DNA from 3 places in the Luteibacter sp. TLI7-4A genome. Region 1 is predicted to be linked to each of the others. Evidence: predicted binding sites of a transcription regulator. Region 1 holds the regulator's gene; each other region holds the start of a gene.

Region 1 (3,274 bases):
CGGTCGCTGCGCGCGGCGTCGAGCATCGCTTCGAATTCGTCTTCGATCGGGTCGTACGGCCGCGCCTGCGCGGGAGCGGCGGCTGGCGCGCTGGCGGGCGTGGCCAGGGCCACCGGCGGCGCGGAGGCCGCACGGCCCGGAATCAGCAGGCGGTCGAGCAGCGAACGGGGCGCCGCCTCGATCGGCAAGCCGCCGTCGGCGGCGCGCATCATGTCGTTGAGGAGATCCAGCGACTCCAGCAACGCGTCCATGAAGCCGGCGTTGAGCACGATCGAGCCATTGCGGGCCTCGTTGAGGAGATCCTCGCCCCGGTGGCAGAGCTCGACCATCGGATTGAGGCCGAGGAAGCCCGCACCGCCCTTCACGGTGTGGAACGCGCGGAAGACCGCGTTCAACAGTTCCATGTCGTTCGGCGACGCCTCGAGATCCACGAGCTGTTCGCCCAGGCTCTCAAGCAACTCCCGCGCCTCGATCAGGAAGACGTTGAGCAGCTCGTTGTCCAGCTCCACGCTCATACGGCGCTCAGAACCCGAACTCGCTGAGGAGGCGATCCACTTCGTCCTGGCTGACCTTGTCGGCGGCCGGCGCGGCACCGCCCGCCAGCGAACCGGTCAGGCGAACCAGTTCCACCAGGGAGGATTCGACCTTGGCCATGAAAGCCTCAACCTGGGCCACGCGCTGGCCGGAGAGATCCTGCCAGGACTGTGCCTCCACCATCTCGCCGAAGCCGATGTCGCAGCTCTGCGCGAAATCGCCCACGCGCACGGCCAGCGCGGTGGCGTGGGTGGCGAAGGCCGGGTCGGCGTGGTCGAGCACCAGCACCTCGTCCGCCTGGCGCGCGAGGGCCTGTGCCTGTGGGCGCAGCTTCTCGCTGAAATCGAGCGTGCGGTGCGCGGCCTGCGAACTCATCTCGAGCACGTCGCGCAGGTGCTTGCGCGCATCGCTCATGTTGCCTGGCACGCCGTCGTGCGAAATATCGGCGGCGAGGCGGCGGGCGGACTCGTGCAGGTCGCGCGCGAGATGGCCGAGCGCCATGAACAGGTGTTGCTCACGGGTACGCAGCAGCTGGTCGAGCGCCTGCTCGAAGGAGACGCTGTCGTCGGCGTCGAGCAGTGCACGCAGTTCGGGAGCCACATCGTGGCCGCTGGAAAGCATGGTATTCATCGTCATTCCTTAGCCCGCGGCCGCGGCGAGTCGTTCGAAGATCTTGTCGAGTTTTTCCTTCAGCGTGACCGCCGTGAATGGCTTGACGACATAGCCGTTCACGCCGCTCTGCGCCGCCGCGATGATCTGGTCACGGTTGTTCTCCGCCGTGACCATCAGTACAGGCATGGCCTTCAGCGCCGCGTCGGCACGGATCGCCCGGAGCAGGTCGATGCCGGTCATGTTCGGCATGTTCCAGTCCGTCACGACGAGGTCGAACGGCTGCGCGCGCAAGAGCGCGAGCGCCGCGTTGCCGTCCTCCGCCTCCTGGATGAGGGTGTTGGTGAATCCCAACTCCACCAGGAGGTTCCTCACGATGCGTCGCATGGTGGAGAAATCGTCCACCACGAGGATCTTCATGTTCTTGTCCAAAACTCGTCTCCGCCTTGCTACCGCGCGTTCGTCAATGCTTGTCTTTCCAACCCGACATGCGTGCGCGGAGTCGAATGAGGGCCTGGCCATGGATCTGGCACACCCGCGATTCGCTCACCCCCAGCACCGCACCGATTTCCTTCAGGTTGAGCTCTTCATCGTAGTACAGCGACATGACCAGCTTCTCGCGCTCCGGCAGCCCGTCGATGGACTGCGCCAGCGCGTCACGCAGGCCTTGCTGCTCGAACAATCCATCCGGGCCCGCGGCATCCGGGTCGACCACGTCGATCGCGGCGCCTTCGTCGCCTTCCGGCGCCGTGAGGCTCAGCAACCGCGCGCTCGCCGCGTCGGCCAGGATCTGGTTGTACTCCATGGCGTCGATGCCCAGCCGCTTCATCACTTCCGCGTCTTCGGCGTCGCCACCCGTCTCGTTCTCGATCTGCCTCGTCACCTCCGCGACCTCGCGCAACTTCCGGTGGACGGAGCGCGGGGTCCAGTCCGTCTTGCGCAGTTCGTCCAGCATGGCGCCACGTATGCGGATGCCCGCATAGGTTTCGAAGCTGGCCGCGCGAGTCGGCGAATAATTCCTTGCCGCCTCGAGCAGTCCGATCATCCCGGCCTGCATGAGGTCGTTCGCATCCACGCTTGGCGGCAGCCGGCCCATCAGGTGATAGGCGATCCGGCGCACCAGCGGCGCGTGGTTCTTGACTAGTTGATCCGCCGGGATACGCGTGATCTCGAGATATTCGGTCGCGACGCTCACAGTGGCAGCCCTCCCCCAGATGGGACCGTTCGGCGAAAAAGCCGATGCGGCCCTGTGCCCGGGGTTCGGGTTCACCCCATGTATCGACCGACCTGGCCAGATTCTTGAATCCGACCGCCGATCGGCTGCTCGGCCAGGCGTCGACCACCGCCGACTGGCGGCGGATGGCCTGGCGCAGGTACTCGTCGTGCGGAACCATGCCCATGAAATCCAGGGACACGTCGAGGAAGCGGTTTGTCACCCGGGACAGCTTCTCGAACAGCTGGCGGCCTTCCTGGGCGTGCCGGACCATGTTGGCGACGATGCGGAAACGATTCACGTCGAACTCGCGGCTCATGACCTTGATCAGCGCATAGGCGTCGGTCAGGGAGGCGGGCTCGTCGCAGACCACGACCACCACCTCGTCCGAGGCGGCGGCGAACATCGATACGCTGTCGGAAATCCCGGCGGCGGTGTCGACGATCAGGTATTCCGGTGGCAGCGGATATTCGTCGAAGGCGCGGATCACGGCCGCGTGCTCGATGTTCGGCAGCTGCGCCATCCGGCGCGTGCCGGACGTGGCGGGAATGACCTTCAGGCCGTGGGCGGCCTGGAGGATCAGGTCCTCGATGCCGCACTCGCCCTCCAGCATGTGGCCGAGGTGACGGGTGGGCTGGAGGCCGAGAAGGACGTCGATGTTCGCCATGGCGAGATCGGCGTCGAGGAGGACGACGTCACGGCCGCCCATCGCGAGCGCCATGCCGAGATTGACCGCCACCGTGGTCTTGCCCACGCCGCCCTTCCCGCCTGCGACGGCGATGCTTCGGGTGGGACGGCGGTCGGCCAGCCAGTGGAGTCCGGCGGCCTGGGTGGAATCGACGTGTGTGCTCATGAAGGAAGTCACTGCCGTAAGTGTTTGCGGTTGCCGGGAAAAGGGTGGGCGCGGTCAGGCCAGGG
Region 2 (3,274 bases), 1.5 Mb from region 1:
CGCGGCGTTTTCCTGCGTCACCTGGTCGATCTGCGCGATGGCGAGGTTCACCTGGTCGACACCGGACGACTGCTCGGCACTGGCCGCGGCGATCTCGGCGACGATGTCGGTCACCTTCTTCACGCTGTCGAGGATGTCGCGCAGCGCACCCGACGACTGTTCCACCAACACGGCACCCGCGTCGACACGCTCGCCGCTTTCGACGATGAGCCCCTTGATCTCGCGTGACGCCGCCGCGCTGGATTGGGCAAGGCGGCGCACTTCCGTCGCCACGACAGCGAAGCCGCGACCCTGTTCGCCCGCACGCGCCGCCTCCACGGCGGCGTTCAGTGCCAGCAGGTTGGTCTGGAAGGCGATGTCGTCGATGAGGCCCACGATGTCGCCGATGCGACGGCTGGAATCGCCGATCTGGCGCATGGCCTCCATCGCCTCGTCGACGACGGCGCCACCTTTCTCCGCCGCGTTGCGCGCGTGCCGCGACAAGCGGTCGGCGGCCAGGGCGTTCTCCGCGTTCTGCTTCACCGTCGCCGTCATTTCCTCCATGGATGCCGCGGTTTCCTCCAGGCTGGAAGCCTGTTCCTGCGTGCGCTGGGAGAGGTCGTCGTTGCCGCGCGCGATTTCGCTGGAGGTGGTGGAGACGACATGCGCGCCTTCCTGCACTTCCGTGACGATCGAGGCCAGGGTGCCGCGCATGCGTTCCAGCGCGCCCAGCAAGCTCTCCGGCGCGAACGCCGCCGCGCTATCCGCGCGAAGGTCGCCACCGGCGATACGCCCCGCGATCTCCACGGCGTCGCGCGGCTCGCCACCCAGGCTGCCGCGGATGCTGCTCATCGAGAACCAGACGATCGCCAGCGCCAGCAGCGCGATGAGGCCCGACTTGATCAGGTCGCGCTCGAGCTGGGCCTGGAACGCGGCGTCGATGGCGTCGAAGTAGGCGCCCGACACGAAGTGCAGGTCCCATGGCTTGTACCAGGCCGAGAAGCTGATCTTGTCCTTCAGCTCCTTCGTCTTGGGCATGACCTGCGTGTAGCGGGTCATGCCCTGGCCGGCCTTCGTATCGGCGGCGAGCATCGCCTCGTAGTGGTGGAAGCCCTTGCCGTCGACATCGTCGCGAATGTTCTTGCCGATGTCGTCATGCCGCAGCGGATGCATGCGCATCGTCAACGACGAATCGAACGCGAACACGTAGCCGGTATGGTTCGCCCAGCGCATCGCCTCGATGTCCCGCAGCGCGCTCACCCGCGCCTCCAGGTCGCTCAGCTCACCCTTCTCCGCACGCGCGTGATAGGCGTCGGCGATCGCCATCGCCGCCGTCACGTGCTGTTCGAGCGTGTCCTGGAGCGCGTGCATCTGCACGCCACGGCTTTCGATGCCCGCCATGATCGTCTGCGCCAACAAGCCGGCCACGACCACCGTCGTCACCATCCACACCCGCGTGTTCAGCCGCGTGCGGCCGAACCATTTTTCCACTGCCGACATACTCGTCACCCTCGATTTCCCCGTGCAGGATTTATCGGCGGTGGAGTGCAAGACTTTACGAGGGGTATGTGAAGACGCTCACGGGGCAGTCAGGGTGTGCCGCCCCGATCCCAGCACCGTCTCCGGCGACCCCGGCAGGGCCACCACCGCCTCGGTGCCTACCGGCACCACGATATCCGCCTCGACCTTTCCCCCACCTTGCGCCATGCCACGGACGCTTCACCGTAGGGCGTCATGACCGACGCCGACGCGCGGCCCAGGAAGGTCGTGAGGGTCGGCCGCACCTCGAAACGGCGCCATCCCGGCGCGAGTGGCCGCAGGCCCGCCACGTCGCCGTACAGCCAGTCGTCGATCGTGCCCAGGAAGTAGTGGCCCCGCGAGCGCGAGGCCAGCTTCCAGTGTTCCCACAGGCTGGTGGCGCCGTTGGCGCGCCAGAAGCCCCAGCTGGGGAAGGTGGTCTGGGTGGCGATGGCCCAGGCCTCGTCCGCGTGGCCGGCGGCGGTCAACACCGGCAGGAGCGGCTTGGTCGCCAGCGCGCCGGTATCGAGATGGTCGCCGCGCGCCTTCGCATCGGCCGCCACGCCGGCCGCCACGCGCGCCTCGAGGTCGTCGGGCACGAGGCCGAAGGCCAGGGCCAACAGGTTGTGCGCCTGGCGGTAGCCGCTGTCTCCTTCGCCACGATAGCGGGCGGCCGCGCGATCGAGGAATCGCTCGTTGAACGCCGCGCGCACCTTCTCCGCGCGGACATCGAACGCGGCGGCGGCGGACGCGTCGCCGACAAGCCGCAGCATCGTCGCCGTCGCACGTTCCATCCCGTACAGATAGGCCGTCGCGGCGACACGCTTGTCCTCCGGCGCGTTTTCGCCGCCCGGATCGGTTTCCGGGCTGACCCAGTCGCCCAGTTCCGTGGTGGCGATGCCGTCCGGCGAACGCGCATCCTCCATCGCCACGTAACGGGCGATGCCCTGGATGTGCTCCTCGATCGGGCGCCGGTCCCCCGCATACATCCACAACCACCATGGAATGAACACGTAGGCCGAATGCCAGGTGGGCGCACGTACGTCGCCCCACCCGGGATTGGGCGCGATGAGCAACGGCGCGCCTTGCGCGTTGCGTGCATCGGCGATGTCGCGAAGCCACTTCGCCAGCAACCGATCCGCGTCGAAATTGCGCAGGAACATCTCCGCGCCCAGCATGCCGTCCCCCGTCCAGCCGTTCTTCTCGTACATCGGTGTATCGGTGGGGATGCCATGCAGGTTGTTCAGCATGGTGTCGACGGCGGCCCGGTGTATCCAGTTCAACAACGGATTGTCGCTGTCGAAGCGGCCGGTCACCGCCACATCGGTGTGCACCACCTGCGCGGCGACGGCGTCGGCGAGCGGCTTGCCACCGGGCCAGCCCTGGACCTGCACGTAGCGGAAGCCCTTGTACGAAAAATGCGGATGCCAGCGGACCCGGCCGCCGTCGAGCGTCAGGCGGTCGGTCTGGAATCCCTGCTTGAAATAATGGTGATCATCGCGCGCGTCGACGGTGCCGTCGGGCAGCAACTTCTCCCCGTAACGCGCGACGATCGTCGTGCCCGCCGAACCACTCACGTCGAACCTCGCCCATCCCGCCATCACGCGGGGAAACGCGAATACGTAAACCCCCGGCACCGGCTCGGTGACGGCCGTCGCGGCGACGGTGTCCACCACGCGGATCGGCTGCTCGGTCTGCGCGACGAGCTTTCCCGCCGGCGCCGGCAGTTCCGCCGCTGGTGACCATCTACGTGGCGTGGCGAGACGCGCATCGAACA
Region 3 (3,274 bases), 1.8 Mb from region 1:
GAGCTGGGCGAGGCCATGGCGGAGCATTTCCAGCTGCGATGCATCCACGCCGTCGTGGAACTGGCTCAGCATCGACTGCGTGATGACCAGCTCGCCGACGAGATTGATCAGGGTGTCGATCTTCTCGATGCCGACGCGGACCGAGCTGGATTCGCTGTTGGCGGCCGGCTCGCGCACGGCGCGTGGCGGCGCGGCCGCGGCCGGTGCGGCGACGACCGGTGCCGGCGCGGCGATGCGCGGCGTCAGCGTGAGGTCGCAGTCGCCGTCCACCCAGTCGAATACGCCCTCGACGGCCGTGCGCTTGGCACCGGCATCGAGGCGGAGCGTCCAGCCGAGGTAGGACGATGACGCGTCCATGTCGGCCAGCGGGGGAAGCTTGCTGGCGTCGCATTCGACGCTCAGCGGCCCCAGGGTGGCGAGTTCGCGGAACATGCGCGCCGGGTCATTGCCGGTCTTCAGCAGGTAATCGAACGGGCGGAAGGCGATATCCCAGCCTTCGATCGCTTCCGCCGGTGCGGCGGCCTTCACGGACGCCGGTGCGGCGGAGCCACCGGACACCATGGCCGACAATTCGGCCAGCAAGGCCTGGCTCTCGGCGGTGGCCGCCGGCTGGCCCGCCATCGACAGCGCCAGCATGTCGCGAACGGTGTCGCCCGAGCGGAGCAGCAGTTCCACCACGGCCTTTTCCATCGGACGGCGGCCACTGCGGACCTCGTCCATCAGGTTTTCCGCCACGTGGGTGAAGGCGGCCACATCGGTGAAGCCGAACGTCGCCGCACCGCCCTTGATCGAATGCGCGGCGCGGAACACGACGTTGATCAGTTCCGGATCGTCGGCGCCCTCGTCCAGCGCGAGGAGGGCCTGCTCCATGGCGTCGAGACCGTCGAGGCTCTCTTCGTGGAACGCCTTGTGGAATTGCGCCAGATCGACTTTGGACATGGGTGGACCCTGGATTGCCGGAACGTCTTGGAGCGGATTAACCGAGCACGCGGGCCACGGTGGCCAGCAGCTGGTCGGGATCGAACGGCTTCACCAGCCAGCCGGTGGCACCGGCGGCCTTGCCTTCCATCTTCTTCTCGGGATTGGATTCGGTGGTCAGCATGAGGATCGGCACGCCGCTGTAACCCGGACGCGTGCGGATCTCGCGAACCATCGTGATGCCGTCCATCACCGGCATGTTCACGTCGGCGAGGATCAGGTCGAACTTGTGGTTACCCGCCGAATCGAGCGCCGCCTGGCCGTTGTCGGCCTCTTCGACATCGTGGCCGGCGCCACGCAGGGTGAAGGCGACCATGCTGCGCATGGAAGCCGAATCGTCTACCGCGAGAATCTTTGCCATGGGAGCACCTTCAGTTCACGCCGGCTTGAGCCGGCAGTTCAATCAAAGCATCGAGGCCGAGCGTGGACACGCCACGGCGGAGGGTGTCGCTGACCCCGGTCCAGGCGACGGGGACGCCCGCGGCACGAGCATCGCGCGAGAAGGCCGCGAGTACCTGGAGGGCGGCGGTGTCCGTCTGGGCCACGGCGGCCGCGTCGATCTCGACCGCCTGTCCCGCCGACAGGGTGGCCAGCAGCGTCTCGCGCAAGGCCGGGGCGCTGCCGATGCGCAGGTCCGCATCCAGCGTGAGCGGGGCGCGGGGCGTGTCTTTGGAGGATTTCTTCGCCATCGTCCGTACCGTTGGGACCCTTGGCGCGCATCGCCCGAGGGGTCGTTCGATGGTCTTATCGGCTTGGTGGGGGAAAGCTTTAGGGGGATCTGCGCGGCGCCCCTGCTTTCACTGAACCATAGACTCCACCAACCAGGCAGAAAAGTCCGGAGCGTAGCCCCTCACTTCCCAACCTGGCGAGGCGAACGCGTGGACATAAACGATCTTTGGGGACTCAGAAAGGTCGGTGCCATCAAAGCAAGCAACGTCATCCGTGTCCTCCATCTTTGCAAACGGCACAAGCTGTCGCTCTGGATACTGCTCCCGGAGTGTAGCTATCCAGAAATCCGCGTGTAGCGGGTAGTCGCAAAGGAACCACCAGGATCCGACATCGGGCCTCTCATCCGCCAAAACAAAGGCACGGAATTCCGCGGGAATGGCGAAGCCGGAAGGAAGGTCGCCATCCGAAAAGAAGTAACAGTTTTTAGTCATTTGTACCTGGGCCCTCTCAGAGGTGACCCGAGCCGCAACGCATCCTGTCTACCCATGTACGCAGGTCCGAGGGAATCCTCGTCAAACTGTCGCTTCATCGTGTCATCCATCAGGATCTTCTTCTCCCCCATGCCCACACGCCCCCAATGAGTACGCACAAGAAAAGCCCTCAAATGATCGCGTACGCCTCGCCGTCCCGCTCCAGCACCATCCGGCTCAGGCCGGATAGCGATAGCGCACTCGCGCGGGTAGTCGCTTTGGCCAAAACACCCGTGACCTCAACCACGTCGGAGTATCGCGCCGGGCCACCCACCCAGCCACCGACCTTCGAGTCGAGGAGCTTTTCAAGTCCTGGGCAGTAAACTTCCACGGCGTGAGCTGTGTCGCCTACGCCGAAGGATTCGAGAGTGGGAACAAGAATTGCTCGTGCATCGCGTATGACGAGCACAGCACGTGCCGAGACAACTCTTCCCAGAGATGTCTCGGACATATCTGAGAAAATATCAAATGGATCTTCCGCATTCACTCGGTATAGACCTTTAGCATGCCGCCATCCCACCTTCACACCCCGCACTCGACCGGACGGTATCGCCCGCAGGATACCCACTCGAGTAGTCGCCACTCAGATATACGAGTTGCCAAGTCACCCGTGACACCTCGAGCCAGAGATCGTCCGACAGCTCTATCGGCGCCCCTCGAGAAACCTTTAGGAAGGTGAGCTACGCTTCTATCAGGTAAGATCAGCTGACTCTCATTTTGGTCTAGATTGTTTGAGAAGGACCGATTGATTTGTGATGCCTTACTGGAATCAGTCCACAAGAAGTCAACGGCCTTACCCTCGTATGGACCTGAGGTGAAGACAAAATCCGGCGCTTTGCTTCCAGGGCCGTCTGGACTGTTCTAGCGCATCAAGGTGCTGCCGAAGGTGTTCTCAAGTTCCGCAGCGGCATGCCCCTCGCGGATCACAAGCTTGTTTGTCGCCGGGTCCAGTTGCGATTTGAGACAAAGATAAATCTCCCCATCGTAGGAACTATCTTATTCTGCGAGAATCTCGGCCACATTAAGCGGATTGCCTTGGTCATCCTGGAATGAGTGAAAGCCTTCTTCCGCTTGTGCCGGCCACAGATCGTCTGTCA

The links. The regulator FliA, encoded in region 1, starts transcription of late flagellar genes. The targets are predictions, from matches to a motif close to TAAAGTTTNNCNNNCNNNGGCCGATAA.
Region 2: ACR9Y6_RS16695 (methyl-accepting chemotaxis protein) is a predicted target of FliA. The motif match lies at 1,511-1,537, and genes of this name have one in related genera.
Region 3: ACR9Y6_RS02240 (STAS domain-containing protein) is a predicted target of FliA. The motif match lies at 1,723-1,749, and genes of this name have one in related genera.

The regions. Positions count from the first base shown of each region.
Region 1 is NZ_JBPGWO010000001.1:2,289,214-2,292,487, forward strand. Features, by position in the region: gene ACR9Y6_RS10050 (chemotaxis protein CheA) at 1-515, opposite strand, end outside; gene ACR9Y6_RS10055 (protein phosphatase CheZ) at 523-1,164, opposite strand; gene cheY (chemotaxis response regulator CheY) at 1,174-1,575, opposite strand; gene ACR9Y6_RS10065 (RNA polymerase sigma factor FliA) at 1,607-2,338, opposite strand; partial or broken gene ACR9Y6_RS10070 (P-loop NTPase) at 2,505-3,209, opposite strand; gene flhF (flagellar biosynthesis GTPase FlhF) at 3,264-3,274, opposite strand, start outside.
Region 2 is NZ_JBPGWO010000001.1:3,817,319-3,820,592, reverse strand. Features, by position in the region: gene ACR9Y6_RS16695 (methyl-accepting chemotaxis protein) at 1-1,479, opposite strand, end outside; gene ACR9Y6_RS16690 (family 78 glycoside hydrolase catalytic domain) at 1,638-3,274, opposite strand, start outside.
Region 3 is NZ_JBPGWO010000001.1:503,988-507,261, reverse strand. Features, by position in the region: gene ACR9Y6_RS02250 (chemotaxis protein CheA) at 1-939, opposite strand, end outside; gene ACR9Y6_RS02245 (response regulator) at 977-1,339, opposite strand; gene ACR9Y6_RS02240 (STAS domain-containing protein) at 1,350-1,667, opposite strand; gene ACR9Y6_RS02235 (hypothetical protein) at 2,308-2,664, opposite strand; partial or broken gene ACR9Y6_RS02230 (hypothetical protein) at 2,700-3,011, opposite strand.